Regions from separate parts of the Psychrobacillus sp. Z16_25 genome, predicted to be linked through region 2. Evidence: riboswitches for the same ligand, from Rfam matches in the RefSeq annotation. Region 2 holds a riboswitch; each other region holds the start of a gene.
The links. Region 2 has a riboswitch for cobalamin ahead of AC1VU3_RS11390 (ribonucleoside-diphosphate reductase subunit alpha). Riboswitches for the same ligand answer to the same signal wherever they lie in the genome.
Positions count from the first base shown of each region.

Region 1 (10,365 bases), on a different contig from region 2:
TGCAAACGTTGTACTGTAATGCATAAAGGTAGCCACTGGTACCTTCCCCTTCACTACTACCTTGTCTCCTAATGTTTCCGGAGGCTCAAAAGTGCCATGAGCTAGTTGTATATCGGATAATACTTTTCCGATGAGATCTTGCTCCACTTTTATCTTAAAATCATAATAAGGCTCTAAAAGTATATTTTTCGCTTTTTCTAAGCCTTGCCGTAGTGCCCGATAAGATGCCTCTCGAAAGTCTCCACCTGATGTGTGCTCATTATGCCCGCGCCCTGTTAACAAGGTAATCTTCACATCTGTTAAAGCAGAGCCTGTTAGTATGCCATGGTGATCTTTTTCGAGTAAATGATGTTTCACGAGGTTCTGATTACCAATTGATAAATCATTAGCATGACAGACATTATGAAAGCTAACGCCACTTCCACGAGGTGTTGGTTCTATGAGTAGATGGACCTCCGCATAATGCTTTAACGGCTCGAAATGCCCATAGCCCTTTACTGGCTCCTCAATCGTTTCTTTATAGAGTATTTTAGGCTCTCCAAAAGTTACATCTAAGGAAAAGCGTTCCTTCATAATTTGGATTAGTACCTCTAGTTGTATGGTGCCCATGACATGCACGTGAATTTCTTGAAAATGCTCCTCCCAGACAACAGATAGGGAAGGATCCTCTGCGTCTAACATCTTAGAATACTGCAATACATCCTTAACTGAGATGGTAGGATCAAATTCTACCTTCGATTTCAAGGTCGGAATTAATTCGAAGGAGACTTTTTCCTCCTGACTACCAATGATTTCTCCGATAGCTGCATTGCTTAATCCGATTATCCCAATAAGCTCACCGGCCACTGCCTGATCTACTGTCTTAAATTTGTTTCCATTATAAGTGCGCAGCTGGGTTACTTTTTCAGATGACTCTCTGTATGTTAATACATCTCTAACTCTTAATTTTCCCCTAAGAATTTTTAAAAAAGTGATTCGACTACCAGTGTCGTCATGCCGAATTTTATACACTCTCCCTACAAACTCTTCCTCCGAGGAATAGCTTGTTATTGTCAGTTTATCTAGAGAGGCTAAGAATTCTAGTACACCAATATCCTTTAAAGCGGAGCCGCTTGCACAAGGGAACACCTCACCTTGCTGAATCATCCTTTGAAAGGCATTTGTCCAGAGTTGCTGATCAAAACCACTTTCCATATAAACGTCTAATAGTTCTTCATCTCTCTCTGCAATGAATTCAATAAGCTCCTCCGTATACAGATCATCAATCTTGCATACTTCAGAGGAAAGACTTTCTTGTATTTCTTTGAAAACTTGATCTGGGTCTGTATCTATATAGTCTGTTTTATTAATAAAAAAGAAGGTAGGCACCTGGTGCTTTCTAAGAAGCTGCCATACTGTTTCCGTATGCCCCTCTACTCCATCTACTGCACTGATAAGAATGATTGCGTAATCCATCGCCTGTATCGCTCGCTCCATCTCAGGAGAGAAGTCGACGTGTCCAGGAGTATCTATTAAAAAATACGTAGAATTGTTATAGGTAAAAGTTGCTTGATCGGCGAAAATCGTAATCCCACGATTCTTTTCAATAGAATGTGTATCTAGAAAGGAATCCTGGTGATCAACTCGCCCTCTTTGTCTAATTGTCTTTGTATGAAATAGTAACTGTTCTGAAAAGGTTGTTTTTCCTGCGTCAACATGCGCAAGAATGCCAATTGTTTTATACAAAAAATCACCTCTGTTCTATCTCTTCATTATAGCAAATGAAGGTAGAAGAGAGGTGAACCCTTAAGAGAAGCTCTTTAATGTATTCATTTTTACTTTTTTTCTTTTTCTCCAAAGAAGCCCAATGCTTGGGTAGAATAGAAATACTAGAAGGAACAGAACACCAACCATGCCCGCCATCATCCCTGCAATGGAAGTATTCCAGAGCTTCGCAACATAATAGCCTGATATGGCCGCAGTTACTCCAAAGATCATACTCCAAGTAATCATTCCGCGGACACTTTTACTGATTAAATAAGCAGTCGCTGCAGGTCCGATTAACATGGCTACTACTAGCACTGCCCCTACACTATCAAAAGCAGAAACTGTTGTTAACGAAACAAGGGTCATATAAGCATAGTGCATGACGATTATTGGAAGCCCAATTGACATCGCAAAGACAGGATCAAAGGTAGTCACTTTTAGTTCCTTATAAAATAGGAACAAAAATAAGATATTTAGCGCCAAAACAAATAGGAGCATCCAAACTGCTTTTGGCATTTCAAAGCCAAAGAGACTCCATGTATCCCATGGAACAAATGCTATTTCTCCCATTAGAACATGCTCTACATCTAAGTGAACATTTCCTGCGAACAAGGTGATGAATAAAACACCAAGAGCAAATAGAGAGGTAAAGACTACCCCGATTGCGGCATCCTCCTGTAAACCGCCTGTTTGGAGCAATTGTACAAGATAGGTGGTAAGTACCCCTGCAATTGCAGCCCCTACTAGCATCCAGAAGCCATTTAATGATTGAGTCACCATAAAGGCAACAACAATGCCAAAAAGCACGGTATGACTAATAGCATCAGCAATCATAGCTGTTTTTCTCAATATGAGATATACGCCTGTCATCCCGCAGGTAATGCCAACCAAGGAGCCGGTAAGTAGGACCCAAAACTCATTCATGGCTAGTCACCTCTATCGCATGCTTTCTTTGCTTGAAGGCAAGCTTCTTTCTATATTTAGATATAAGCCCTCGATTCGGGGCAAAGAAATAAGATAAGAGAAAGAGAGATGCTGCACAAAGCACAATAATAGGACCAGTGGATAAGCCAGTTTTCAAAGAGCTTACAAACGTACCAAAGGCTCCTGACAGACCACCAAAAAAAGCACTTGTTACAAGAATCACACCTAGATGATTAGACCAAAATCTGGCTGCAGCAGCAGGGATGATAAGCATAGCGGCCATCAAAATAACCCCTACTGCTTGAATTCCGGTAACAATAGTGAGAACGGTAAGAGCAGTCAAGATACTTCTTAGACGTTCAACGGGCATTCCAATCCCCTTTGCAAAGACTGGATCAAATATCATGAGCTTCCATTCCTTAAAGAATAAAAGACACATGCTAATAATTAATAAAGCACTTCCTGAAAGCCAGATGAGATCAGTCTTTGCCATAGTTGCCGCTTTTCCAAAAATAAAATCGTTTAATCCACTTTGGTTTCCGGTGCTGCTTTGGTTAACGATGGTGATAAGCACAATACCAATCCCAAAAAACACAGATAATACTAGACCGATTGCGGCATCTGCTTTTATCTTAGAATATTGGATAATCCATTGGATTACGTAAACAGATAGAGTGGCAGTAATAGCAGCTCCAAGCATGAGAAGCGGTAAATCCTTCGATTGGAACAATAAAAAAGATAAAGCAATTCCAGGCAACGCTGCATGAGCTGCAGCATCTCCCACCAGGCTTTGTTTTTGAAGAAAAGCAAAGGTCCCATTAAGACCAGCAGCAATACCTAATAAAATTGTACCTACTAAAACCCAGAGTAAGTTTCCTGTTATCACGGACATTCACCTCTCTCACTTGATGATGCTTTCTTTTGTCTGTTCCATAAAAAATAACTTTCCTCCGTATGCTTCCTGTAATTTATCCTTTGTAAAGGTTGTTTCAGTAGGTCCAGAAGCTGTTAAAGTTTGGTTTAATAAAATAATCCAATCAAAATACTCAGGAGCTGTTTGTAAGTCATGATGGACGACAAAAACAGATTTTCCTTGAGCTTTAAGTTGTTTCAGAATTTGTATAATGGTTCTTTCTGTAGCAGCATCTACACCGACAAACGGTTCATCCATAAAATATACTTCTGCTTCCTGTGCCAATGCTCTAGCCAGAAAGACACGCTGCTGCTGCCCCCCGGATAGCTGACCAATAGAACGGTTAGCATATGCCTCCATTCCAACTGCTCGTAGGCTCTCGAGGGCAATTTGTTTATCCTTTGCAGACGGTCTTCTCATTATTCCGACATGACCATACCGTCCCATTAGAACCACATCTATAGCGTTTGTTGGGAAATCCCAATCTACTGCATTTCTTTGGGGGACATAACCGACTTTGCAATCTTTAGGGCGAAGTGGCTTTCCAAGTATGCTCACCTCACCGGTTTTATTAGGGAGCTGGTTTAAAATAGCTTTTAACATCGTAGACTTACCTGCTCCATTAGGGCCAATAATTCCGGTTATTTTTCCAGCAGGAACTTCGACACTTATATCCTTGAGTACTACCTTTTCCTCATAAGCAACGGACAAATGCTTTACCTGTAATGCATTCATGATGTCTTCACTCCTATTTTAGTGAATCTACAATGGTATTTACGTTATGCTTATACATTCCGATATAAGTGCCTTCCTCTGTTCCTTCAGGTCCCATAGCATCTGAATAAAGTTCTCCGCCAATTTTTATGGAGTGTCCTTTTTCTTTTGCACCTTCAATCACTGAGTTCATTGCTTTATCGGATACACTTGATTCTATAAAAACAGCCTTAATATTTTGGTCCACCAAGAAATCTACTACATTCTGAATATCTTTAATACCATATTCGGATTCCGTGCTAAGACCTTGTAGACCACGTACCTCAAGGCCATTGCTGTTTCCAAAGTAATTGAAAGCATCATGTGCAGTTACTAAGACGCGCTGGCTCTCTTGGATTTCGCTCATTCGTTCTTGTGTCCAGTCTTTTAAGCTATCTAGCTCTTTAAAGTAGGCAGCCTCATTGTTTTGAAAGTCCTCTTCATTGGTTTTTATTTCATTTACCAATGTTTTGGTGATTTCTTCAGTAGCAAGCTTCCATAACTGGATATCGAACCAAATATGTGGATCGAACTGACCTGGATAGTTTGGGTCTTCCAATAACTGGTCTTCGGGCAATGCTTCACCGATTGCCACTACTACCTTATCTTTTTTCATCTTCTCAAAGATTTCACTCATTTTGCCCTCTAACTCTAGACCATTATAAAAAATCATATCTGCATCCTCTAATAGCTGAATGTCTCCTTGTGTTGCTTTGTAAAGATGAGGGTCTACCCCAGGTCCCATAAGTGACTTAACCTCGACATGTTCTCCACCAATGTTTTTAACAGCATCTGCGACTTGACCTGTAGTGGCTACAATAAGAGGCTTATCTGAATCAGCTTCCCCTACATTTTCATTACCGTTACAACCTACAACAAAAAATACCGCAACAAACAATAACCAAAGTTTTTTCACAAACAACACTCCTTTTCTTTTATATTAATTTATTTCCCGGAGGAAACTTTTAAAACAAAAAAATTTTTATTTCGTTATAACTATATTATTTCCTAAAGGAAACTTTTGTTCATAAGGTTAACACTAATTGTTCGACTTGTCAAAATAATCTATGTAGGTGGATGAAAAAAGGTGAACAAAACATCGCAATTTGGAAAAGAACTAGATGTAGCCTGACTTTAAGATTGGAAGAGAAGGAAGAGGGATGAAATGGATAAAAAAAGTAGACGTACTTTCTAGCTGACTAATAAAGCATACTGCCAAATTTTTAATCCCTGCAACACAATATACAAAATATTTTGATTATAATAAAGTTAGAAATAAAAATAGAAAAAGGGAGTGGAGCTGTGGAAGTATTAGTAGATAGAGTAAAGGACATTATTAAGCCTTCAAGAGGAACATGGGGAATTATTCTAGAAAATCTAGTCACCGGAGAAAAATGGGAGCTAAATAGCGAGGAGCTTTTTTATGCAGCAAGTGTAATCAAGGTACCAATTATGGCTTCCGTTTTTACGAAAGAAGAGAAAGGGAGTTTTTCATTAGATGACCCTTTCGTTTTGCGTAAGGAGGATTTAGTAGGAGGCTCGGGAGTTCTTCAACACCTAACACCAGGTACTTCCTTGCCAATACGAGATTTGGTCACGCTGATGATTATCCAAAGTGACAATTCTGCTACTAATATGTTGATTGACCTAATAGGAAAGGAAGCGGTTGTCTCTTTTATGAAGGAAGCTGGAATGGAGCTTAGCACGTTCTATAACAAGCTCATGATGAACAACCCAAATCCAAAAGGATATAACATGATAACTGCCGCTGATATTGCGATACTGCTAAAGAAAATAGCTAGGAAAGAGCTAGTGAGCGAGAAAGCCAGTGAGGAAATGCTACGTATTATGAAGAAACAGCAAATCCAAGACTGTCTACCGCAAATGTTTCCATCACCGTACTCCAATTATAATAATGGCCGCCCAGCTTGGAAAATGGCGCATAAAACAGGATGGGTTCCTGGAACAAGACATGATGTAGGAGTTTTATATGTAGGAGATAACCAGCTGGCGATAACGGTCTTATCGAAGGAAGAGGATGATCTTGTATCTAAAGCCATTTTAACTGAGATAGGAGCAGCTGCTTACGAATATCTAGCAAATAAAAGCTGAAGAAGGTGTAGTAACTACCAAGTTAAACGAAGAAAGCACTCACATCACAAGATAGTGGGTGCTTTCCATTTACTAAATCTTCATCTCAGCATCTTCTGTTTTTGATTCTCCAATTAGCTCATAAAGAACCTCCTGATAGGCATTCTGTAATTGAATAAGATTTGCTTCCTTTGTTAGCTCCTCAGAGTTTTGAATATCCTGTGCTAAGGAACTAAGTATCTTCTCTAAAGTAATCGAAGCATTCGTGACAGTGTTATAGAGTAGCACCTGCTTGAACTGCTCTTTGTATTCCTCTTTTGACATCCTACTTTCTCCTTTCCAATAAAGTGAAACTTTGATTGGTGGGGGTTTCTTTCATCCCCCGCCATTCATTAGTTGAACCAATCGGGCTTTTAGGGACAGTTGGTCTCCCACTTAGCTGTCTCATTTCTTTCGCCATCTTGAAGTGGGAGTCTTACTGTCCCTTAATGCGGGATAAAAAAAATCTTCCCCTTTAAAGAGGAAGATGTTCGTGAATAAGAATACGGCAACATATAAAACCATTTGGATAGGAAAGAATAGACTTCTTCCAAATCCATCTGTGAGTATACGGTTTGTCGTACCATGAATCCTTCAAGCAATAGCTTGACGATCACTGAACACCCCCTATCCGCGTAGGTTTTTGGTGTGTACTAAAATTAGGCAGGTCTCCTGGCTTATGGTCATTGCTTTACTTTCCCTTCCCATTACAAGTAACAGTGGTTAAAAGCTTGCTCCCATTTACAGTTGCGGGACAGCGTCGGATTCTCACCGAACTTCCCTTTTAAGTTCTTCTCTCGAAGAGCACCTAATTCTACACAATATGAAATTACATTCTTACTATATCATACGTTCGTTACTTTGTTATTTTAAATCGTGAAGTATGGACCGAGCTGCTTCTCTCCCTGAGAATAGGCAGCCTCCTAAAAAGGTGCCCTCTAGTGCTCGGTAGCCATGCATTCCTCCGCCACCAAAACCTGTTAGCTCACCTGCAGCATATAATCCGGGAATTTGCTTTCCGTCTTTATTTAACACATGACCCCCTAAATCCGTCTGTAGGCCGCCTAATGTTTTACGAGTCAGGATGTTCAAACGAACAGCAATCAACGGTCCTTGTTTCGGGTCTAATATTTTGTGGGGTGCTGCCACTCGAATAAGCTTATCACCAATATAATTACGTGCTCCTCTTAAGGCGGTTATTTGAAGGTCTTTCGTAAACTTGTTATCCATTTCTCGATCTCTTGCTACAATCTGTCTATGGACATCCTCATATGTTAGTAGAGTGTTTCCGACAAGTGAGTTCATTCCTGCCACAAGGTCCTTTAGATTATCTGCTACTATAAAATCCTCGCCCTTCTCCATAAATGCTTTAACAGGAGCTGTTGGACCTGGAAGAATACGCTTTAACACTTCCTTCACGCTTTTTTCTGTCAAATCAGGGTTTTGCTCTGAACCAGATAAAGCAAATTCTTTTTCGATAATCTTTGCTGTAAGAATGAACCACGAATAATCATAGCCGGTATCTTGAATTGCTTTTAAGGTACCCAATGTGTCAAAGCCAGGAAAGTTGGGGGCAGGGAATCTGTTCCCTTCTGCATCTAACCAAATAGAAGAGGGACCGGGGAGAATTCGAATGCCGTGATTTTCCCAAATAGGATTCCAGTTTTTAATCCCTTCCGTGTAATGCCACATTCGATCTTTATTCACCCAGCGTGCCCCGGCCCTTTCGCTTATCTCAAACATTCTGCCATCGACATATGCAGGTACGCCAGCAATCATATTTTTAGGAGGGGTACCTAACCAGGACGGCCAGTTTTGACGAACGAGCTCTAAGTTAGCACCGATTCCACCAGTAGTTAGGACGACTGCTCGAGCATTGAATTGAAAAGAGTCTATTACCTTTCGAGAGCTGGCTTCTCCTCTTTTCGCATCAGAGGGTTCAAGGACTGAGCCTTTAATCCCTATTACTCTCCCCTTATCTACAATTAATTCATCTACACGGTGCCTTGATTTATAGGTTACAAGTCCGGTTTCCATTCCCTTTCTTACGATTGCCTCAAAAGGCTGGACAACCCCGGGTCCTGTTCCCCAAACAATATGGAATCTAGGGACTGAGTTTCCATGCCCCTCCGCTAAATACCCTCCTCGCTCTGCCCATCCCACTACAGGGAAGAAGCGAATTCCTAGGCCATGTAGCCATTCTCTCTTTTCTCCAGCAGCAAATCTTACATAAGCTTCGGCCCATTTCTTTGCCCAATATTCTTCTTCATTGTCTTCGTCAAAGCCAGCAGTCCCTAACCAGTCCTGCCAAGCAAGGTCATAAGAATCCTTTATACCAACTCTTCTTTGTTCAGGTGAATCTACTAGAAACAGTCCTCCGAAAGACCACCAGGCTTGCCCACCAAGGGAGCTTTCAGGTTCTTGATCTACCAATAATACATGCTTACCTTCTCTAACCAATTCAGCAGTAGCTACTAATCCAGCAAGACCAGCACCTACTACAATTGTTTCCCCATTCATTTTCCCAACCCCTTAAATTGGATAAAAATTCTGAATACATATCCATTATATTTCTTTTCTGGGAGAATAACTATGAGATTAGTAAGTCAGGCGTCCAAAGGTTAAGCGTGCTATAATAAGAGTATTAATGGAGGGAATATATTGGATACAAATATTCGAGAGTCTAGTTATATATATACATATGGATATAAAGATGGGGAACGCGCTCTATGTCAACTAGAGATGCGCTCTTTTTTTGGATTTGATACAGAACAAAAAATACTAAAGAGCAGTATTGCCATTGATCCTTCTAGAAGTCCGTTTATGAAGGGGCGGCTAGATGTACTGATAGAGGCTGATACAATAGAAGAAATTATTCAAGGAGCATCCAGGTATGGCAGTGAGGAGAAAACGAATAAAGTGATTTTCCTGAAAATTAATGATTTGCAGGGAGATGCGATTATTCGGAATGCCGACAGATTAGCCATTGTGCGTGCAATAGGCAGTGAGCTTCAAGGTAAATTTGATCTTCATCAACCACAACAGGTATTTGCTGTAGTTCCTTACCAGAGCCGGTGGTATTTTGGAGAATACAAGAAGAACGAGGCGATTTGGCTAGCTCATATGGAGAGACCTAGGGGTTATTCAACAGCTTTAAGCACGAAAGTGGCACGAGCAGTTGCAAATATTGCAGTACCACATCCAGCTGGAATAAAAGCAATCGATCCTTGTTGTGGAATAGGAACTGTTCTAATAGAAGCTCTTTCCATGGGAATTGATATAGTAGGAAGCGATATTAATCCACTTGTTTGTATAGGTGCGAGAGAGAATTTAGCTCATTTTAATCTAACGGGAGAGGTAACAAAACGTTCTATTGCAGAAATAGAAGAACACTACCATGTTGCCATCATTGATCTACCGTATAATTTATGGACTCATTCATCTTGGGAAGAGCAATTATTCTTATTAGAGCATGCAAGGAGAATCGCTGACAGGGTAGTTGTAGTGACAATAGAGTCTATGGATGAGCGACTTGAATCGGTTGGTCTACAAATAATAGATCGCTGTGAAACGCAAAAGCAACAGTTTATACGTGAAATATTACTATGTGAATAAAGGAGCAAAACGATGAAAGATATATCTGTAGGATCACTATTAGAAGTAATTGGTCAATTATTTTCCGATGAAATATCTATAGCTGTTACTGATCAGGAACAATATATTTATTATCGACCGAGTAAACGTATCGATTTAAAGATAACCCCTGGAGACCCAATTAAGGAAGGAACCCTGGCACATAAGGCTGTGCATGGAAAGCAGAAAGTCTCTGAGTTTATTGATCGAGGAGTTTTTGGAGTTCCATACCATGGAATGGCAGTCCCATTTCAACAGGATGGGGA
Region 1 is NZ_JBXEOV010000005.1:85,018-95,382, forward strand. It holds gene AC1VU3_RS07475 (GTP-binding protein) at 1-1,725, opposite strand, end outside; gene AC1VU3_RS07480 (metal ABC transporter permease) at 1,786-2,670, opposite strand; gene AC1VU3_RS07485 (metal ABC transporter permease) at 2,663-3,562, opposite strand; gene AC1VU3_RS07490 (metal ABC transporter ATP-binding protein) at 3,572-4,318, opposite strand; gene AC1VU3_RS07495 (metal ABC transporter solute-binding protein, Zn/Mn family) at 4,332-5,252, opposite strand; gene AC1VU3_RS07500 (serine hydrolase) at 5,639-6,448, shown strand; gene AC1VU3_RS07505 (hypothetical protein) at 6,521-6,751, opposite strand; cobalamin riboswitch at 7,112-7,293, opposite strand; gene AC1VU3_RS07510 (FAD-binding dehydrogenase) at 7,331-8,986, opposite strand; gene AC1VU3_RS07515 (TRM11 family SAM-dependent methyltransferase) at 9,128-10,081, shown strand; gene AC1VU3_RS07520 (LytTR family DNA-binding domain-containing protein) at 10,094-10,365, shown strand, end outside.
Region 1: another riboswitch for cobalamin. It lies ahead of AC1VU3_RS07505 (hypothetical protein); the one in region 2 lies ahead of AC1VU3_RS11390 (ribonucleoside-diphosphate reductase subunit alpha).

Region 2 (10,365 bases):
GTTATGGTACCCAATGCTGGGGAGGTATACGGATAGATGGGATCTTCATCCTTACTATCATCATGGAGAATTTTACGATACGGGCTATGGAAATTATGATATCACTTATAAGCTGGCTAGAGAATATTTAGTAGCGAGCTCCGCAGAGGATGGGGAAATAAAACCTGTTAAGCAAGGAAGAATACATGCGAAGAATATAAAAGACTTTTACCTAGCATTGCTAGACCCGACAGAATGGATTTTTGTAACAAACCAAGCAAATGATACGGAAATGCGATATTTTTATCCGTACGATGATAAAGATACACTGAATAAAATTGCTTTAGATGGACAAAAGGCATTCCTATTTTTAGAGGAAAACATCGGGGATAATCCTACAAAGGAAATAGATGTTGTCGTAAATAATAATGGGATGGAGTATCCTAATATTGTTGAAATATGGAATAGGAATGGGAGATATCACTTCGTCTTGGTACATGAGCTTGCTCATCAATGGTTTTATTATATGGTGTCGAGCGATTCGTATGAGGAGTCTTGGTTAGATGAAAGCTTAACTACTCTCTTAGAATCTACCTATACGACGCAGTTATACAGTAGCGAGACAGGGGAAAAGATAGGCTTTCGTGATGCGGAAATTCATGCTTCTAGACATAAAGCGTTTCAAAAAGAACATGCCAACATTCCGGTTACAGAATTTGGAATGGTACATGGCCCTAGCTTATATGGGAAATTCCCTATCATATTAAGAGAGTTTTTCAAGGAGCAGGGAGGCCATGAAAAAACTATTGAGTTTCTATCTGCATATTTTAACGAGTTTCAATTTGAATATGTTGATACGGAAGCCTTTGTGGAGTTTTTCAACGAATATCACGGGGAAGATCATACAGAATTTCTATCAGAATGGTTAATCTTAGAATAAAAGAAAGGGGATGACTTCGAAATGTTCGAGTTCATCCCCTTTTCTTAAGGGTTTCCATTTCATTGATCAAGAGGTCCAGCTTTCTTTGGATATCATCTAGTTGCTTAGCTGAAATTGAACTATTGTTCTTTTCTTTCTTAGAAGAAGTGGAAGAGTTTCTTTGCTCGTTTTCTTTTAGCTCAGAAATAACGATGGCGTCTGCGAAATTTTGAACAATAAAACCTAAAGTAACCAGAATAGAACCTAAGAAGCCGACGGTGACTCCTAAGCTAACGGTCCCCTGCTCTTGAGCATTGTTTCTAGCTGCTTGGTTTGCTTTGCTGCGTGGCATTTTTCATAATCACCCTTTATACACTTTTTAATACTATATGTCAGAGGGCGCAGATTCGTTATTTCTTATTTTGTACAAGCTGGTGCTCGAATGCATAGATGACAGCCTGAGTTCGATCATTCACCTCGAGCTTCGATAAGATATTACTTACATGTGTTTTGGCAGTCTTCAATGCGATAAATAGGGTATCCGCTAGTTCTTGGTTTGTTTTCCCTTCAGTCATCAACAAAAGGACTTCTAACTCTCGATCCGTCAGCTCCTCATGTAGAGCTCGGTTAGAACCTTTTCTCATCCGCTGCATCATTTTATCGGTAACCTCAGGCTCTAGTACTGCACTCCCAGTTAACGTTTTACGGATAGAATCAGCAATATGAGAGGCTTTGGAGGTTTTCAATAAATAGCTTATCGCACCAGCCTCCAAGGCAGGATATACCTTGTCGTCATCGATGAAGCTAGTAACAACCATCACTTTAGCTTCCGGCCATTTGGATACGATTTCCTTCGTAGCCTCTGCACCGTTCATTATAGGCATGACCATGTCCATCAAAATGATGTCTGGCTTATGTAAAAGAGCCAGGTCGACTGCCTCCCGTCCGTTCGTAGCCTCCGCTACTACCTCCATATCAGGCTGTGATTGAAGGTAGGCTGCTACCCCAATTCGCACCATTTCGTGATCATCCGCTAATAGTATTCGGATCATTGCTTGCTTCCTCCTCGCTAACTGATAGGCTATTTACCTCTGTGGAAATAGGAATTTTTACTTCGACAATCGTGCCTTGAGAAGGGACGGAAACAACCTTACACGTACCTCCTATTTCAACCGCTCGCTCTCGTACACTTTGTATGCCATAGGAGCCATTTTTTCCTTCTCCTGTCTCGAACCCAACCCCGTTATCTTGTACTCGGAAGATGGCTAGGTTATCTCGCTCTACAAAAAGCACATCCAGCTCTGTCGCTTTCGCATGGCGTAGCGTATTGGATAAGGTTTCTTGTGCGATGCGGAATAAATGATCCTCTGCGCCTTTTGAAAGAGGAACCTCCTCGAGCCGATAGCGGATGGTAAAGAGAACCTTTGCCTGAAGCTCCTGTAACAATTCCTCCAGCCCTTCTTTTAATGTTTTATTGTGAAGGGCAGCTGGACGTAAGTGAAGCAGTAATGCTCGCATTTCGAGCTGGGCCTGCTGGACAATCTTTTCGGTCTGCATGAGTGTCTTCGGGGCCTCACCGCTTTTTGCCTCCTCCATCTCTACCATCGTGGAAAGAAGCATAGAAGCAGCAAATAGCTGCTGCGATACCGAATCATGGAGCTCTCTGGCAAGACGCTGGCGTTCCTGTATAATTTGCTCTTGTATTATTTTTTCTTGCGCTTCTGCTTTTTCGTCAGTAATTCTCTGTAACGTTTTTCGCTGAGTAAGGATAAGGGTCTCGAGTTCTTTTGCTGTCACATGCATTCTCTTTGAATACGTGATCCTTTTTTTCGGAGGTTTATACGTCTCCGGATGAATAAGGGGACGCAAGGTTGTTTCTATCCTTTTTTCCTGATTTCGTACCTTTTGAAGGGTGTTAAATGAAATAAGAAAGCTAATGATAGCAGTAATAATGATAATCCAAGCTCCAAAAGGCACCTCTGCATACGTGTCACGTAGAAGGGACCACCAGGCTTCTTCGTTTGGCCATCCCCATATAACATATAAGACCCCAATGATTAATAGAAGAAAATAAAGAAAAATAGAGATACCCTGTCCTAGAAAGATTTTCATTTTCTAATCACCTCGATATCCCCAATCCATGTGGAAACAATGATAACAAGATCGGATGTGTGTGTAACATCGTCCCTGTAACCATCTTTAAGTAAGACAGTATGGTTCCAAAGACGTTGTGGTCCTCGGCCGAGAAGGTTTGCTTCTCCGATTACGGTTGCATAATGTATTCTTACTGGAATTTCATAAGGAATATGAATAGTAACTTTCCCAAAGGATTGGCGGATTGAGATAAAAGAAGTGCCCTTTGGTAGTACGGTTTCTGTTACATCTATTAAAAAATCACCATAAAAGCTTTGGACGTGTATATCCTTCCATTCGTAAGCTTGAAAGGGGGTTGTTTGGGTGGAAAACAGCTTGTTTTGTATCACTTGATCTGGAATATCCTCATATAACTTTTCGGTAGGTCGTATAACGTCTGTAACAGGTTCATTTTTCCAGAGCTTATAAAGAAAATAGGAGATAATCCCGACAACGAAAATTCTTAGACTCCACATAGAGAGAATAGCGATGACTAATAGAATAAATCCTGTCCAAAATAAGCTTTTGGATTGCTTGCGGAGACTAAAGTACATGAGTCCGAGTCCGATTAATACCAAAATAATATTTCCATTTCCAAAAACAACTGCCTCTATAAAAACAAGAAAAACAAAACAAATGAGTAAGAATGCTAGCTTATTTGTCTGGTTGTCTCTCATATTTGTTTTCCTCCCTTCTAGACTTACAAGTGAAGGAGAAGGCATAAGCCTTCTCCAGTATCTACTAAATAGTTTACACAATTTCCTGCTTGGTTTGGTTGTTTTTTTCTAATATTTCTAGGCGCTGTTCCATAGAAGTAATTTCATGCTCTTTGTCTATCTTCTGACCAAGGCGTTCTATATAGCTTTCCATTTGATTGAACGTAGCAAAATTTTGTTGCTTTGATTCAGGGTGGAGCATACGATCCATTTGTTGATGAGCTCTTATTACATTTTCTTTCCCCATAAGCTGAAGCTGGCGGACTTTCATATCCTTGACCTTATGCTTCATTTCTTCATATTTGCGCTCTAGCTCAAAGAGCTCCTGTGTAGTCTGATGAATAGTGTTCTCTACTACCGCTGCGCGTTCCTTATAAGCTGACACCTCTGCTTCGGCGAAGGTGATCAAATCATCTTCTCCTGCAGTTCGTGCAAGCTCTGCTTGTTTCTGGCGTTTTTCGACCATTTGAATCGTTTCTGCTAACTCTTTTTCGAGCTCTGCTTTTAATTTTCCTTGTCTTTCTAACAATTTCCCTGTCTGCTCCGTTTGTTTTTCCGCTTCTCGGATGTATTGATTAAGCATTGCGATTGGGTTTTTCTCTTCTTTTTTGTCAAATAGTTTATGAAGATCTGCTTCTATACTATATTTTAGTCTTTGTAATAATGTTGCCATGTTCGTATCCTCCTTTATTTGTATAAATCGTTCCATTGCTTTTCAAAGTTAACAAATGGATCATTTGTATCTAGCTGAGAAATAGAAGAGTGATTCTCTAGTTGCTTCCATTTTTTCACGATGTAATAAAGTGCTCCAATTGCTATAATTCCAAGCAGGCCTGGAATATTAGAAACGGCTGATAATAAGCCGATGATACCAATTATTGCCCAGAAAACTTTTAATAGGGTGGTATTACTCTTTAGATAAAAGTGAGCCCCTGCTATCACAAATAAGCCGGAGATACCGAGACCTAGAATTGCTCCAAGTGTAGAAAGAGCCGTAATGCCTGCAATAATTCCTGCTACTACTAACCAGAATTTTTTCATGTGTATGTTCCTCCTCTCGTACTGTATCTAAAGCTTACCAGCTGTACGGTTTCTACTAAACGGGCTTAAAAAGGATTTTCTTCTCGGTCTAGAGGCGTAGAAGGAGGAAAAACAACATTTCTGTTATACTAATTGAAAAAGTTAAATAATGGAGATTACAAGGATGAAGAAAATCGGAGCTATAATATCTGTACTCGTTTTATATGGAGCAATTGTCTTTTATTTTGGTTGGAATGTATGGGCATGGCTGAATTCTTACTTCTCAGTGAATATTGTATTGTTTAGCTTTGCGTGGGGATTGATTGCATTTTCCATGGTTTTAGCAAGGCTGAACCATCAACTAAAATTCTTTCAAGTTATTGGTGCTTATTGGATGGCTATATTGCAGTATGGCCTGATTCTTATCCCGCTTGGTACAATAGCAGCCTTTTTGTTCCCTGAAAAAATCGGGACAATTGGCTGGGTTATTTTCCTACTATTCCTTTCTATCCTCCTGTATGGTTCCTATAAGGCCTATACACCGGTAGTAAGAAGGTTATCTATCACCATCCCTAAAAAGGAATCTACTATAGAAGAATTAAAGGTAGTGGTTGCATCTGATTTCCATCTTGGTTTATTATCCAATAAGGCACATTTACAAAGGTTTGTCCGAATATCAAATGAGGAACAGCCGGATTTAGTATTATTAGTAGGGGATCTAGTAGATGATGATCCTATCTGGTACGTAAAAAATGGCATGTCCGAAGTGATGAAACAGCTAACTTCCACGTATGGTATTTATGGAGTGCTAGGTAATCATGAATATTATGGAGGGAAAATCCCACAGCTAGTGGAAGAAATGAAGGGCTCCAATGTTCGAATGCTGTTAGATGAAACTATAGAAGTAGCAAAAGCGTTCTATTTAACAGGTAGAGAGGATCTAACGAACAAACACAGAAAGAGTTTAGAGGAGCTGAGTCCTGAAAACAGGAATCTCCCTTGGTTTGTCATGGACCACACACCTTCTAATTTACTGGTACCCGAAAAGGCAAATGTAGATCTTCATGTCTCAGGTCATACTCATTTAGGACAAATGTGGCCAAATCACTTATTTACGAAAAGGATTTTTGAGTTAGACTATGGATATAGAAAAAAAGGAGCAATGCACGCAATCGTATCCTCCGGTTTCGGTTTTTGGGGACCACCAATTCGAATAGGGAGTCAGTCCGAAATTTGGTCGATACACATTATGTTTAAGAATGGAGAGTTTTAATGGAAGCATGGGTTACAGACTGGATGAACCAGTTTGGCTATTTTGGTGTTTTTATCTTAATTTTGTTAGAAAATGTTTTTCCTCCTATTCCATCTGAGGTCATCCTTACGTTGGGAGGATATATGACTGCAACTACTAGTATGACGAAGCTAGGGGTAATTATTGCTTCGACCCTAGGTTCTGTATTAGGAGCAACGCTTCTTTATGGATTAGGTCTTTTACTAGATGTAGAAAGATTAGAAAAGATTGTGAAGAAATACGGAAAGTTTCTTCGTTTAACAGTAAGTGATATTCATAAAGCGGATGCTTGGTTCGATAAATATGGACCTTGGGCAGTATTCTTTGGTAGATTGGTGCCACTGATTCGAAGCCTTATTTCGATTCCAGCCGGTATGTCTAATATGAAATTTTGGTTGTTCCTATTATTTACTACATTAGGAACGCTGATTTGGAATACGGTTCTTGTTTCAGTTGGAGCAGCAGTCGGAGAAAATTGGGAAGACATTGTAGCGTATATGGATATTTACTCAAATATCGCGTATACACTTATCGCAATCGGAGGAATTGCTTTCTTGTTTTGGTATTTTAAAAAACGTAACTAAGGAGATATTATGGAGATTCTAGAATTATTAAAAGCGTTAATCCTTGGCTTTGTGGAGGGAATGACGGAATTCGCACCGGTTTCTTCTACAGGGCATATGATTATTGTGGACGACATGTGGCTTCAAACAAAGGAATTTTTAGGTGAATATTCAGCGAATACATTTAAAATAGTTATTCAGCTAGGATCCATCCTAGCGGTAGTAGTCGTTTTCTGGAAACGATTATTAAGCTTAGTAGGCTTATATAAAATAAAGGATGTAGCGCCAGGAAGTCAGTTAAAGCTAACGCATGTAATTGTTGGGCTTATTCCAGCTGGAGTGCTTGGTGTGTTGTTCGAGGACTACATAGATGAGCATTTGTTTACAACAGAGACAGTACTAATTGGTTTAGTGCTAGGTGCCATCCTAATGATAGCTGCAGATAAGTTCGGTCCAAAGAATCCGAAAACAAATTCATTGGATAAAATTACTTATAAGCAGGCAATCCTCGTTGGGTTGATACAATGTCTATCTTTGTGGCCAGGTTTTTCAAGATCAGGCTCTACTATTTCGGGTGGGGTTCTATTGGGGATGAATCATAAGACTGCGGCAGACTTCACGTTTATCATGGCAGTGCCTATTATGGCAGGTGCTAGCTTCCTATCACTGGTGAAAAACTGGGAGTACATGGATTTAAATCATCTCTCGTTTTATATCGTAGGATTTGTAAGTGCATTTATCTTCGCTTTAATATCAATACGCTTCTTCTTGAAGCTGATTGATAAGATTAAGCTTACACCATTTGCAATCTATCGTATTGTTTTAGCGATTATCTTGGCGATTATTATTTTGTAAGTAAAAACGAAAGAGGCTTTGGAAATTATCCAAAGCCTTTTTATTTTGATGCCAAGTGCTTCCACGTAATTCCCCAAATGCTTGTCAGAGCAAAGAGAGGTGCTTGTGCTTTCTTATTCATTTACAAATGTATTATGGACACGCTTGGATACCATGAAATAGGCAATCCAAATAATGGACAAAACAAAGGAGGAAACACTGATAGAAGCTGACTCATTGTCCGTACTTACATTGTTAATGAGTATTGCATCAACGATATCCAATATCATACTAAGAATGAGATAGGAAATAATTGCTTTCGGGAAAAATTTTTTCTTTTTAAAGAAAATTATGATTAAATATATTGAAATAAACAATAAGAGAGCGTTACAAGCCATTTCGAAATAAATAGCTTTCTCAAAATGAGGGTGCACTTCTGGGGAGGTGACCACTTCTGTCCATTCACCAGAGTTGATTAATAAGAAAGATATGATAAAATATCCGACTGAAAATATTACAGTCAAAAACAAATATATGATAGGTAATAGCAGCCAACCTCTAATTCCTTTCGGTCCTTCCTCGTAATGCTCTTGCTCTTCTAATGGTTGAGTCATTTTATTCTTCCTCTCTCTAAATTTTCCAATATCACTTTCCATTATATTGTAAACATAAATATTCTATAAGGAAAGACTTTCTTCCTATGTACAAGTTTAAACACTATATGTTAGGGTTATTAAGTAAATAAAACACAATATATTGTACTGATAGATGATTAGGTACCATTACGGTTTAATAGGGAATTCGGTGAAAAGCCGAAGCTGTCCCCGCAACTGTAAGTGTGGACGACTGTTGAAAATGCCACTGCGATTTATTCGTGGGAAGGTCAACAGGAGGAAGAAGCACGAGCCAGTAGACCTGCCTAGTCGTCGAAAAAGCAACACTTTCTTCGGGGGTTGAGAGGTGGGAGCGAGGACTTTTATAAATATGTCTTTTTGTTTCCTACTTTTAAACGTAAGCACTGACTCGGCCGAAGAGGCTATGGTTAGTGCTTTTTTTGTTGCTCAAATAAAGGAGGAGTTCATATGACAACGTCAATAAAAACAGAAAAAGCAGTGCAGTTAGACAAATTATCCAAAGAATTTGGAAAAGAGAAGCTTACCCCACTCCTGACCTATCAGCAAAAGTGGCTAGCAAGACATGATGACGACCATAGCTGGGCTCGTGATATGTCTCTTCATGCACTCAGCCTACTAGACGAGCAAAGCCCTTACTGGACATTTGTCGCAGCTCGAATTTATCTTTGGGATATTTATGAGCAAGTAGCTGATAACCGTAGAACAAATGTTGAAAAAGTATATCTTGGTTTCCTGGAAAATGTTAGAAAATTAAGTAATCGAGGGATTTATGACAGAAACATAATGGAATCCTACTCCGACGAAGAACTACAAGAACTGGCGGAAGTAATTGTTCCGGAAAGAGATAATTTGTTTACTTATATTGGCCTCAAAACCTTGCTCGATAGATATGTAGCAAAGGATTTTAATAAAGCGATTGTAGAGTTGCCGCAAGAGCGCTGGCTGGTGATCGCAATGACTTTAATGAAAGAAGAAACAGAAAAGCGGCTAGAAAAGATTAAAGAAGCATATTGGGCAATGAGTAATCTCTATATGACTGTAGCTACACCTACTCTTTCGAATGCAGGAAAGCCCCATGGTCAGCTATCGAGCTGCTTTATCGATACAGTGGATGATAGCCTTCAAGGGATTTATGACAGTAATACGGACGTCGCTACTCTATCCAAATACGGTGGTGGAATAGGCGTCTATATGGGGAAAATTCGTAGCCGTGGCTCTTCTATACGAGGATTTATAGGAGCATCAAGCGGAGTATTACCTTGGATTAAACAATTAAACAATACAGCAGTCAGTGTGGACCAGCTAGGGCAGCGACAAGGAGCGGTAGCAGTATACCTGGATGTTTGGCATAAGGACATCTTTACGTTTTTAGATTTACGGCTAAATAACGGAGATGATCGCTTAAGAGCACATGATATTTTCACAGGTATTTGTCTACCTGATTTGTTTATGGAAAAAGTAGATGCGAGAGAGGATTGGCATTTATTTGACCCACATGAGGTTCGTACAGTAATGGGATATTCGTTAGAGGATTTTTATGATGAAAAGAGAGGGAGCGGCTCTTTTCGTGAAAAATATACAGAATGTGTAAATCATCCGGAGCTATCAAAAGAGACCGTACCTGCAATTGAGCTGATGAAACGAGTTATGCGCTCTCAATTAGAGACAGGCGTACCTTTTATGTTTTACCGAGATGAGGTGAATCGTCGAAACCCGAATAAGCATGAGGGGATGATTTATAGCAGTAATCTATGTACAGAAATCTTCCAAAATCAAAGCCCGACCATTTCTGAATCCATACAGCTAGACGGAGACACCATTGTTACTCGGAGACAGGCGGGAGATTTCGTTGTCTGTAACCTCTCCTCTATCAATTTAGGTCGTGCAGTGCCGGATCACGTGTTAGAGCGGCTAATTCCTATACAGGTGCGAATGCTTGATAATGTGATCGATTTAAACATGATCCCAGTTCCACAGGCGGAGCGTACAAATGCTAGGTACAGAGGGATTGGCTTAGGGACGTTTGGTTGGCACCATCTACTTGCGATTAATAGTATTCGCTGGGAATCGGATGAGGCGGTAGAATTTGCAGATAAGTTATATGAAAAAATAGCGTATCTAACCATTAAGGCTTCCATGGAGCTAGCAGAGGAAAAAGGGGCCTATCCTTTATTCCCGGGGTCTGATTGGCAAACTGGTGCCTATTTCGACCAGCGTGGCTATGAGGATGATAAATGGATGGAGTTAAAGAAGCAGGTGGCAACATGCGGAATGC
Region 2 is NZ_JBXEOV010000010.1:2,056-12,420, reverse strand. It holds gene AC1VU3_RS11445 (M1 family aminopeptidase) at 1-919, shown strand, start outside; gene AC1VU3_RS11440 (hypothetical protein) at 951-1,250, opposite strand; gene AC1VU3_RS11435 (response regulator transcription factor) at 1,309-1,950, opposite strand; gene AC1VU3_RS11430 (sensor histidine kinase) at 1,925-3,010, opposite strand; gene liaF (cell wall-active antibiotics response protein LiaF) at 3,007-3,708, opposite strand; gene AC1VU3_RS11420 (PspA/IM30 family protein) at 3,782-4,420, opposite strand; gene AC1VU3_RS11415 (lmo0954 family membrane protein) at 4,435-4,788, opposite strand; gene AC1VU3_RS11410 (metallophosphoesterase) at 4,952-6,040, shown strand; gene AC1VU3_RS11405 (DedA family protein) at 6,040-6,642, shown strand; gene AC1VU3_RS11400 (undecaprenyl-diphosphate phosphatase) at 6,652-7,476, shown strand; gene AC1VU3_RS11395 (DUF2569 domain-containing protein) at 7,590-8,069, opposite strand; cobalamin riboswitch at 8,213-8,392, shown strand; gene AC1VU3_RS11390 (ribonucleoside-diphosphate reductase subunit alpha) at 8,538-10,365, shown strand, end outside.

Region 3 (10,365 bases), on a different contig from region 2:
AGAAGAACAAATTCCTGCAATCCACTTAGAAACACCTAAGGATAAAGCAAATGGGGATTATGCGACAAACATAGCGATGCAACTGACAAAACTAGCAAGAAAGAATCCACGTCAAATTGCAGAAGCAATCGTAGAAAACTTAGACATGACAGGAACAATGATGGAGAAAATCGACATCGCTGGTCCAGGATTCATGAATATCACCATTCGCAAGGACTATCTACAAGATGTAGTAAAGGCTGTATTAGCAGAAAAAGAAAATTACGGTCGTACTAAAGCAGGTGCAAACGAGAAAGTTCAAGTGGAATTTGTATCAGCTAACCCAACTGGTGACCTTCACCTTGGTCACGCACGTGGAGCAGCTGTTGGCGATTCTCTATGTAACGTATTAGATTTCGCAGGCTATGATGTGTCGCGTGAATATTATATTAATGATGCGGGTAATCAAATCCACAACCTTGCTGTTTCTTTAGAAGTTCGTTACTTTGAAGCACTAGGCATGGAAAAAGAAATGCCTGAGGATGGATACCGCGGACAGGATATTATTGATATTGCTAACGACCTTGCAAAAGAGCATGGCGACAAGTTTATCCATATGTCAGACGAAGAACGCTATAAAGCATTCCGTACACATGGTTTAAAGGTAGAGCTTGCGAAGCTTCAAAAGGACTTAGCAGATTTCCGTGTGAACTTCGATAACTGGTTCTCTGAAACTTCTCTTTATGAGGATGGAAAAATTCAGGTGGCACTAGATAAATTAAAAGCGAATGGTCATATTTTTGAGGAAGAGGGAGCAACTTGGTTCCGCTCTACAACCTTTGGAGACGACAAGGACCGTGTGTTAATTAAGAGTGATGGCTCTTTCACTTATTTATTACCAGATATCGCATACCATGAGGACAAAATTGTTCGTGGCTTTGACCAGCTAATCAATATTTGGGGAGCAGACCACCATGGCTATATCCCACGTATGAAGGCGGCAATCGAAGCGCTTGGATACGAGCGTGAAAAACTAGAGGTTTCCATTATCCAAATGGTTCAGCTATATAAAGACGGCGAAAAAATGAAAATGAGTAAGCGTACAGGAAAAGCGGTAACAATGCGTGAGCTAGTAGAAGAGGTTGGATTAGATGCTGTTCGTTATTTCTTCGGTATGCGTTCCGGCGATTCCCATATGGACTTTGACTTAGACTTAGCGGTATCTCAATCCAATGAAAACCCTGTATACTATGCACAATATGCACATGCTCGTATTTGTTCTATCTTACGTGCTGCAGAAGAAAAAGGCATGGCAGCTTCAACAGCATCTCTTTCTTTATTACAAAGTGAAAAAGAAACAGACCTATTGAAGAAAATCGGGGACTTCCCGAGAGTGGTGGCTGATGCAGCGAAAATGCGTGCACCACACCGAGTAGCAACTTATATTCAAGAGCTTGCTGCAACATTCCACAGCTTCTATAACGCAGACAAAGTGTTAGACCCAGAAAATAAAGAGCTATCAGAAGCGCGTTTGGCTTTAGTAACGTCTGCACGTCAAACAATTGAAAATGCATTAAAATTACTTGGAGTTTCCGCTCCAGAGAAGATGTAACACCTTAAGAGGTTTTGGTTAAATACCAAAGCCTCTTTTTTATATCGACATTGAATCGAATTAGAGTATAATAAAGGCATATTCATATGTTGCATAAAGGTGCCCGAGTGTAAGCGCTTGGGTTAAAAGGGAAGCTGGTTAAAGTCCAGCGCGGTCCCGCCACTGTAAGTGAGAAATCACGAGCCAGGATACCTGCCTTTATGTATGTACACCCATTGCCTACGAGGATAGGTTTGGTGTAGATCGGCTCATGTTAGTCCAAGCGGATTTATACCTATATCTATCTCTCATCATCAGATGGGAGATTTTTTTATTGCACATAGGAGGAATGTAGAATGAAGAAGTTTTGGTTTGTACTGATTGCATCGCTGCTATTATTAGTGGGATGTGGATCGGAGGAAGAAACAAAGGTTGAAAAAGAGGAAGGTACACAAGTAGAGGTATCTGATACCGAGTTCCCACTGACACTAACGGATGCTGTCGGACAAGAGATAACCCTAGAGGAAGCTCCAGAGAAAATCATATCCATGATACCAAGCAACACGGAGATTCTTTTTGCGTTAGGCTTGAATGAAGAAATTGTTGGTGTAAATGAATATGAAAGCTACCCACCAGAGGCATTGGAAAAAGAAAAAATCGGTGGAATGGAATACAATATCGAAAAAATTCTTTCTCTAACTCCGGATATTGTGTTTGCACACGAATCCATTGTAGGGATGGCTGAATCAGGACTTCAACAGCTACGTGATGCGGGAGTGAAGGTTTATGTAGTTCAAAATGCAGAGGACTTCAATGAAACCTATACAACCATTGAGCAAATTGGTAGAGCTACTGGAAAGTTCCCAGAAGCACAGAAAGTAATCGAAGAGATGAAAGCCAAGGTTCAAGATATAACAGACAAGGTCTCACAGGTTGAGACAAAGAAGACCGTTTTTGTGGAAACATCCGATGCACCTGAAATCTACACGCCGGGTAACAACACGTTTATGCAAGAAATTTTAAATATGGTGAATGCAGAAAATGTGGTAGAGGATCAAGAGGGCTGGTTCCAAATTGACCCTGAAGAGATTATTACAAGAAATCCAGATGTCATTTTGGTTGCATACAGCTATGTGGATGGAGTTCAAGAGAAAATTAAAGCAAGACCAGGATTTGATACGATAACAGCAGTGAAAAATGATGCGATTGTCCAAATAAATGAAGATACAACTAGCCGACAAGGTCCTCGCTTGGCAGATGGTCTAGAAGAAGTTGCGAGAGCGATTTATCCGGAGGCTTTTAGTGAGTAAATTAAGGCTTGGCTACATCTTGTCAATTGCTTCTCTACTTATCGCAATTTGGCTTGGTGTATCAGTCGGCTCTGTCAAAGTTCCATTTAGTACCCTGTGGGATACGACATCCGACGAGGTAGCAGCTAATATTGTATGGCAAATTAGAATGCCGAGGGTACTGCTGGCTGGCCTAGTGGGAGCATCCTTGGCAATCGCTGGAGCTGCTTTCCAAAGTCTATTAAAAAATCCCTTAGCAGATCCATACACACTTGGTGTTTCATCGGGAGCTTCCGTAGGAGCTGTTGCTACATTATTTTTTGGACTTTCTGTTCCCTTTCTAGGTGGGTTCACTCTCCCGATTTTTAGTATGCTAGGAGCTCTTTGTACAATGCTGTTGGTAATGGGGTTTGCAAAGCTTGTCGATCGTTCCATGAAAATGGAGACAATCATATTGACCGGGATTATATTCAGCTCTTTCTTAGGATCCATTATTTCTTTAATGATTGCGTTAACCGGGGAAGAGCTTCGGCAAATTATCGGCTGGTTATTGGGAAGTGTGTCGATGAGAGGCTGGGAATATATAAAGCTAGCCTTGCCTTTTGTGATTGTAGGTTCCTTACTGCTTTGGTTCAATAGAAGAGAGTTAAATGCCATGCTATTTGGAGAAGAACGAGCATTACACCTAGGTGTGGATGTGAAAAAGAGGAAGCTGATGGTGTTAATTGGTGGTTCTATGCTGACTGGTGGAGCGGTTGCTGTTTCAGGCACGATTGGATTTGTGGGATTGGTTGTTCCACACATAACTCGGCAGCTGTTTGGCTCTGATAATAGACATGTGCTACCACTGAGCTTTTTGAATGGAGCTACGCTGTTAATCATTTGTGACCTAGTTTCACGTACTATCATTTCACCAGCAGAGCTACCAATTGGAGTAATCACAGCCTTTATCGGTGCTCCGGTCTTTGCTTTTATTTTCTTCCGACAACGAAAGAGAGGGAGCATCTGATATGCTGAAAATAAATAATCTATCTGGTGGCTATGATCAGAAAATAGTCGTGCATAATGTTTCCTTTCAGGTGGAAAAAGGAGAAATGCTAGGCATTCTAGGTCCTAACGGAAGCGGGAAATCAACGCTTCTCAAGCTTATGAGTAGAATATTACCTGCAAAGGAAGGAGAGGTAATTGTTGATAATAAACCTTTACTTTCTTATTCATCTAAGGAACTTGCCAAAAAACTAGCGGTGCTTCCACAGCTGCACAACCAGTCTTTTTCACATAAAGTGAGGGAAACCGTTGCTTTGGGTCGCTATCCGCACCAAAGCAGCTGGTTTTCTACCTGGTCAGAAGAGGATGAGCAGGCGGTAAAGAAGGCAATGCGACTAACTGGCATTGAGGAATATGAGCACCAGCTCTTAGAATTAATGTCGGGTGGAGAGCAGCAAAGAGTATTTGTAGCCCAGGCCTTAGCTCAACAAGCCCCTATTTTATTATTAGACGAGCCTACAAACCATCTAGATATTGCACATCAAAAACAGCTGTTGGATACGATCAAAACACAAGCAATTGAAAATGAACTGACAGTTGTCAGCATCTTTCACGATATCAATCTTGCCTCCTTATATTGTGATCGACTGATTTTAATGGACCGAGGGGAAATAAAGGTAATTGGACACCCGCAAGAGGTAATAAAGAAAGCGATTGTAGAGGATGTCTATAAAGCGAGAATTAGTACCACTCCTCATCCGGAAAAGCCTAAGCCTCAAATTACACTTTTACCTGATGTGAAAGAGGAATCAAAGCAACGTTTTATTTCGAAGGAGCACATTAAAATATTTCCAGAATATGTTTTATTTCAATCTGAAAAGAAGCTTAAAACGTGGTCCTCTGCTGTTGTGAATGCAGGAAGCGGTTGGTACAGCCATTTTCTAAATAGAAGAGTTAGCCCGCACTATGCATGTGACAATGTACAAGCAGAAATGGAACAATACCTCCAAACGCATGGCTTCCAGCCGACAGATACAGTAGCCATGATGACAGCGGTAAATATAGAGGATGCAGTTATCAAGGAATATGAAACAAACTTTGGCAGTATTATCGTAATGGTTACAGCTGGGGTAGGTAATGCCGTAGATGTAGCAAGAACGCATGAAATAGAAACCTTTCCTACAGTGGGGACGATTAATACCTGGGTAATTATTAACGGAGAAATGACCGAAGAAGCTTTTATCCAAGCCGTAATGACGGCAACCGAGGCAAAAACAAAGGCATTGGTTTCAGAGGGAATAAATGATAAGCGAACGAATACACCAGCTACTGGTACTCCTACGGATAGCATCTTAATCGCCTCCACTCAAGAAGGGGAAACTATCCCTTATGCTGGTCCAGTAACAGCACTTGGCAAAAAAATAGGCCAAGGCGTTTTTGAATGTACAGTGGAAGCAATCCAAATTTATAAGCAAACAAAAGGGTTGTAAGAGAAGGGAGCGGGACGAATGAAAATCTATACAAAGACAGGCGACAAAGGGCAAACAGGCTTAATAGGTGGCAGAACGGATAAGGATGATATACGAGTGGAGGCTTATGGCACCATTGATGAGGTAAATTCATTTATTGGCAAAGCAATAACAGAGCTTGATCCAACCAAGTTTGCAGATATTTTAGAAGACCTGGAGACAATCCAGCACGAGCTATTTGATTGCGGTGGAGACTTGGCGAACGTCTCCAATCGCCGTGTGTATAAGATGACAGATGAAGCAATTGAAGCGATGGAACAAAGAATCGATGTGCTCGTAGAAGAAGGTCCGGTTTTAGAAAGATTTATATTGCCGGGTGGCACGCCTGCTGCAGCAACGCTTCATATAGCGCGTACCATAACGAGGAGAGCAGAAAGGCTAACGGTTACCTTAATGAAAACACAAGAGGATGTACCAAGCGTCGTTCAAAGATATTTGAACCGTTTATCAGATTACTTATTTGCTGCAGCTAGAGTGGCCAATGTACGAGAAAACGTTCCCGATGTGGAGTATGTACGCAGCGCAAAGGTATTTAAAAATGTAGGTAGTGATAAAAAAACGGATTCATAAGATTTGTATCTGTTGAAAAGTTAGTTAAGAAACTGTACTTCATTATTAGCCCTGTCTAATAATGTGGTGCAGTTTTTTATATGTAAGAGCGCAAATTCATTTTTCTTATTCGAATACAGTGTATGAGTGAATGACCAATACTTCCTGGTATGATTTGTGATCCGCTTGGATTTAGTTTAATAAGTTAAATTGTTGGAAAGGCATGGCCGAAGTCCGCTTTGAGAGTAGGTAATATTTTCTATCGGATAGCAGGGAATATAAGTCGGTGTGGATTACTCTCGATTAGCGAGGCAATACTCTCGTTCAGCGGAGGTTTATTCTCGGATAGAAGCAGTTTACTCTCATTCGGCGAGGAAATACTCTCATTCGAGAAAGGGTTACTCTCGAATAGTCTCCACTAGGTGGTGGAGCTTTACTCTCACTCGCAATCTATTTACTCTCTGTTAGCGAGGTAATACTCTCGTTCGTTAGAGGTTTATTCTCGGATAGAGGCAGTTTATTCTCATTCGGCAGCTTTACTCTCGTTCGAAGGTCAATTACTCTCGGATGACGAGGCAATACTCTCGTTCAGCGAAAGCTTACTCTAAAATAGAAGCGACTTTATCAAAGTCAGCATCCAGGCAATCGTCATTATTTGAATATAATTTAAAAATTTCTGTCCACATTGTATAAATAACTATTGACTGAATGCTCATTCAGTTCTAATATGGTATTAATTCTTATAATTCTATTATTATGGTAAATTGGTAGTATTAGTCACATCTTAGAGGGGGAGAAAGAAATGGATCCGTTGTTAATTGCTAACTGGGTATTGTTCCTCGGCGTTACAGCGTATGCGTTCTACTTGTTTGCATACTTATTGAGAACGAGATATGCATATATCAAACTGGGGAAAAAAGTAGAGTTTGAAGACAATGTGAAAGAGCGTCTTCGCAAAATTTGGGTGTATGTTTTTGGTCAAAAGAAGCTATTGAAGGATAAGAAAAGTGGAGCAATCCATCTTATGTTCTTCTATGGCTTTATATTAGTACAGTTTGGAGCAATTGATTTTATTTGGAAGGGCTTGGCACCGGGGTCACATATGCCACTTGGACCGTTGTACCCTGCGTTTACTTTCTTCCAAGAAATCGTGACATTAACGATTTTGGTAGCAGTTATTTGGGCGTTTTACCGTCGTTATGTAGAAAAGCTAGTTCGGTTGAAGCGTGGCTGGAAAAATGGTTTTGTTCTGATATTCATCGGTGGACTAATGGTATCTGTATTAGTAGGGAATGGAATGAACATGATTTGGCATGGTCACGAGGCAACTTGGACTGAGCCAGTTGCATCCGCTATAGCTACAGCGTTTGCTTGGCTGCCTGAAACTGCTGTAGTAACCGTTTTCTTTGCTATGTGGTGGGTACACTTGCTATTGCTACTCACATTCCTTGTATATATCCCACAATCCAAGCATTTCCACCTCATCACAGGACCTGCTAACGTATATTTCCACCGTCTAGACAAGGTTGGAAGATTACGTCCGATTAACTTTGAAGAGGCGGAAGAGGACGAAGAGGATGAAGAAGAGATGCCTACATTTGGTGTAGGCCGTGTACAGGACTTCACACAAGCACAGATGATTGACTTCTATGCATGTGTAGAATGTGGTCGCTGTACAAATATGTGTCCGGCAACTGGCACAGGAAAAATGCTGTCACCGATGGACCTAATTGTAAAACTTCGTGATCACTTAACTTTCACTGGAGCGGTGGAGACGAAAAGAAAGCCTTGGGTACCAGCGCTTGCTTTCCAAGGAACGAAAGGAAACCAGCTTGCGATGGCTGCTGGAGCAGAGGGCGCAGTAATTGAGGATATTTACAGCCCTTCAATGATTGGGGAAGTAATCACGGAAGAAGAAATTTGGGCATGTACTACTTGCCGTAACTGTGAAGATCAATGTCCAGTAATGAACGAGCACGTAGATAAAATTATTGATCTTCGTCGTTACCTTGTCATGTCTGAAGGGAAAGTTCAGCCTGATGCTCAGCGTGCTATGACGAACATCGAGCGTCAAGGAAATCCATGGGGACTTAACCGTAAGGAGAAAGAAAACTGGAGAGATGCACGTCCGGATCTTCATATCCCTACTGTAAAAGAAGCTTCTAAAGCTGGAGAAGAATTTGAATTCTTATTCTGGGTTGGATCAATGGGTTCATTTGATAACAGATCTCAAAAAATCGCATTATCCTTTGCTCATCTAATGAATGAAGCTGGAGTGAAGTTTGCAATCCTTGGTAATAAAGAAAAGAACTCTGGAGATACACCTCGTCGTCTAGGAAACGAGTTCATGTTCCAAGAGCTAGCAGCTGCAAATATTAAAGAATTTGAAAAAGCTGGCGTAACAAAAATCGTTACAATCGACCCACATGCATACAATATCTTTAAAAACGAATACGGTGATTTTGGCTGGAACGGGGAAGTTCTTCACCATACTGAACTGTTATTTGAACTGGTGCAAGCTGGTCGCTTGAAGCCTCAATACGAAGTGAATGAAACAATTACATTCCACGATTCTTGTTACTTAGGTCGTTATAATGACGTCTATGATGCGCCTCGTGAGATTTTAAAATCAATTCCAGGCGTGAAGCTAGTGGAAATGAAGCGTAACCGTCAAGATGGTATGTGCTGTGGAGCAGGTGGAGGTCTCATGTGGATGGAAGAGCACGTTGGAAATCGTATTAACGTTGCTCGTACGGAACAAGCGCTAGAAGTGAATCCAACAATCATTTCTTCCGGATGTCCATATTGCTTAACGATGCTATCAGACGGTACGAAGGCAAAAGAAGTAGAAGATACCGTAGGAACTTATGATATTGCTGAGCTTCTAGAGAAGTCGATTTTTGGAGAAACAGCAGTACCAACTGAGGAAAATGAAGAACAAATTGTGCAATAGTGTTTACAAGGCATTAATTTATTCAGTAAACTAATAGTAATATAGAAAGGGAGTGGAAGCACTCCCTTTTATTAGAAATAAACATCGAGCGAGCGTTCAGTCAACACCTAAGCGAAAAATAGTAGGTAGAAGGAGCGCTCGTTTATTAACTGGATTTGTAAGCGCATTCAAAACAAGGGGTGACTATATTGGGTAAAACAGTAATTTTGGATGGAGCACGTACAGCTTTTGGAAAGTTTGGAGGAGCACTGAGTAGCTTGTCAGCATCAGACCTTGGAGGAATAGCAATAAAAGCGGCGCTACAAAAAGCAGGAGTGCAGCCTGAGCAAGTGGATGAAGTAATCATGGGGACGGTGCTTCAGGCTGGTCAAGGGCAGATTCCATCACGACAAGCTGCAAACAAGGCAGGTATTCCTTGGGCAGTCCAAACGGAAACAATCAATAAAGTCTGTGCGTCAGGCATGCGAAGTGTAACTTTAGCCGATCAATTGATCCGACTTGGGGACGAGGAAGTAATCGTAGCTGGTGGAATGGAATCCATGTCTAATGCTCCTTACTACTTACCAAAAGCAAGAACCGGTCTCCGTATGGGCGATGGGAAAGTAGTAGATGGGATGATAGTTGACGGATTATCCTGCTCCTTCCATCCGAAGCAAGTGCATATGGGCACTTATGGAAACTCTACTGCCGAGTCCTTTGGCTTAACACGAGAAAGACAGGACGAATGGTCATATAGAAGCCATGCGCGTGCAATCCAAGCTATAGAAAAAGGTATCTTTGCAGATGAGATTGTGCCGGTTGAAGTTCCACAGCGTAAAGGAGACCCGACAATTGTCCAAGAGGATGAAGCTCCACGTAAGGATACATCTAAGGAAACATTGGCAAAGCTTAAATCAGCTTTCGGTGCTGACGGAACAATCACAGCAGGCAATGCACCGGGTGTCAATGATGGGGCATGTGCGCTCGTATTAACAAATGAACAAAAAGCACAGGAACTTGGGAAAGAGCCCCTCGCTTATGTGATTGGCCATACAACCATTGCAGTGGAACCGGAAAACTTCCCACAAACGCCTGGTTTAGTAATAAATAAGCTGCTCGAAAAAACAGGAAAATTACTAGAAGAAATTGATTTGTTTGAGATAAATGAAGCATTTGCTGCAGTCGCATTAGTAAGCAGCCAGCTAGCCAACCTCGATGAAGAGAAAGTAAATGTGAATGGAGGAGCGGTTGCGCTAGGACATCCAATTGGTGCCTCTGGTGCAAGAGTAATATTGACACTTGCGTATGAATTAAAGCGTCGCGGTGGCGGAATAGGGATTGCTGCAATTTGCTCTGGCGGTGGTCAGGGAGATGCAATCATGATTGAAGTTCCAAAAACAGGGGGAGAAATCAGATGACAATACAAAAGGTAATGGTTATTGGAGCAGGACAAATGGGATCGGGAATTGCGCAGGTTTGTGCACAGGCTGGCTTTGAAGTGAAGCTAAA
Region 3 is NZ_JBXEOV010000004.1:143,631-153,995, reverse strand. It holds gene argS (arginine--tRNA ligase) at 1-1,591, shown strand, start outside; cobalamin riboswitch at 1,672-1,805, shown strand; gene AC1VU3_RS06535 (ABC transporter substrate-binding protein) at 1,927-2,880, shown strand; gene AC1VU3_RS06530 (FecCD family ABC transporter permease) at 2,897-3,868, shown strand; gene AC1VU3_RS06525 (adenosylcobinamide amidohydrolase) at 3,870-5,336, shown strand; gene AC1VU3_RS06520 (cob(I)yrinic acid a,c-diamide adenosyltransferase) at 5,355-5,945, shown strand; gene AC1VU3_RS06515 ((Fe-S)-binding protein) at 6,727-8,877, shown strand; gene AC1VU3_RS06510 (acetyl-CoA C-acetyltransferase) at 9,066-10,274, shown strand; gene AC1VU3_RS06505 (3-hydroxybutyryl-CoA dehydrogenase) at 10,271-10,365, shown strand, end outside.
Region 3: another riboswitch for cobalamin. It lies ahead of AC1VU3_RS06535 (ABC transporter substrate-binding protein); the one in region 2 lies ahead of AC1VU3_RS11390 (ribonucleoside-diphosphate reductase subunit alpha).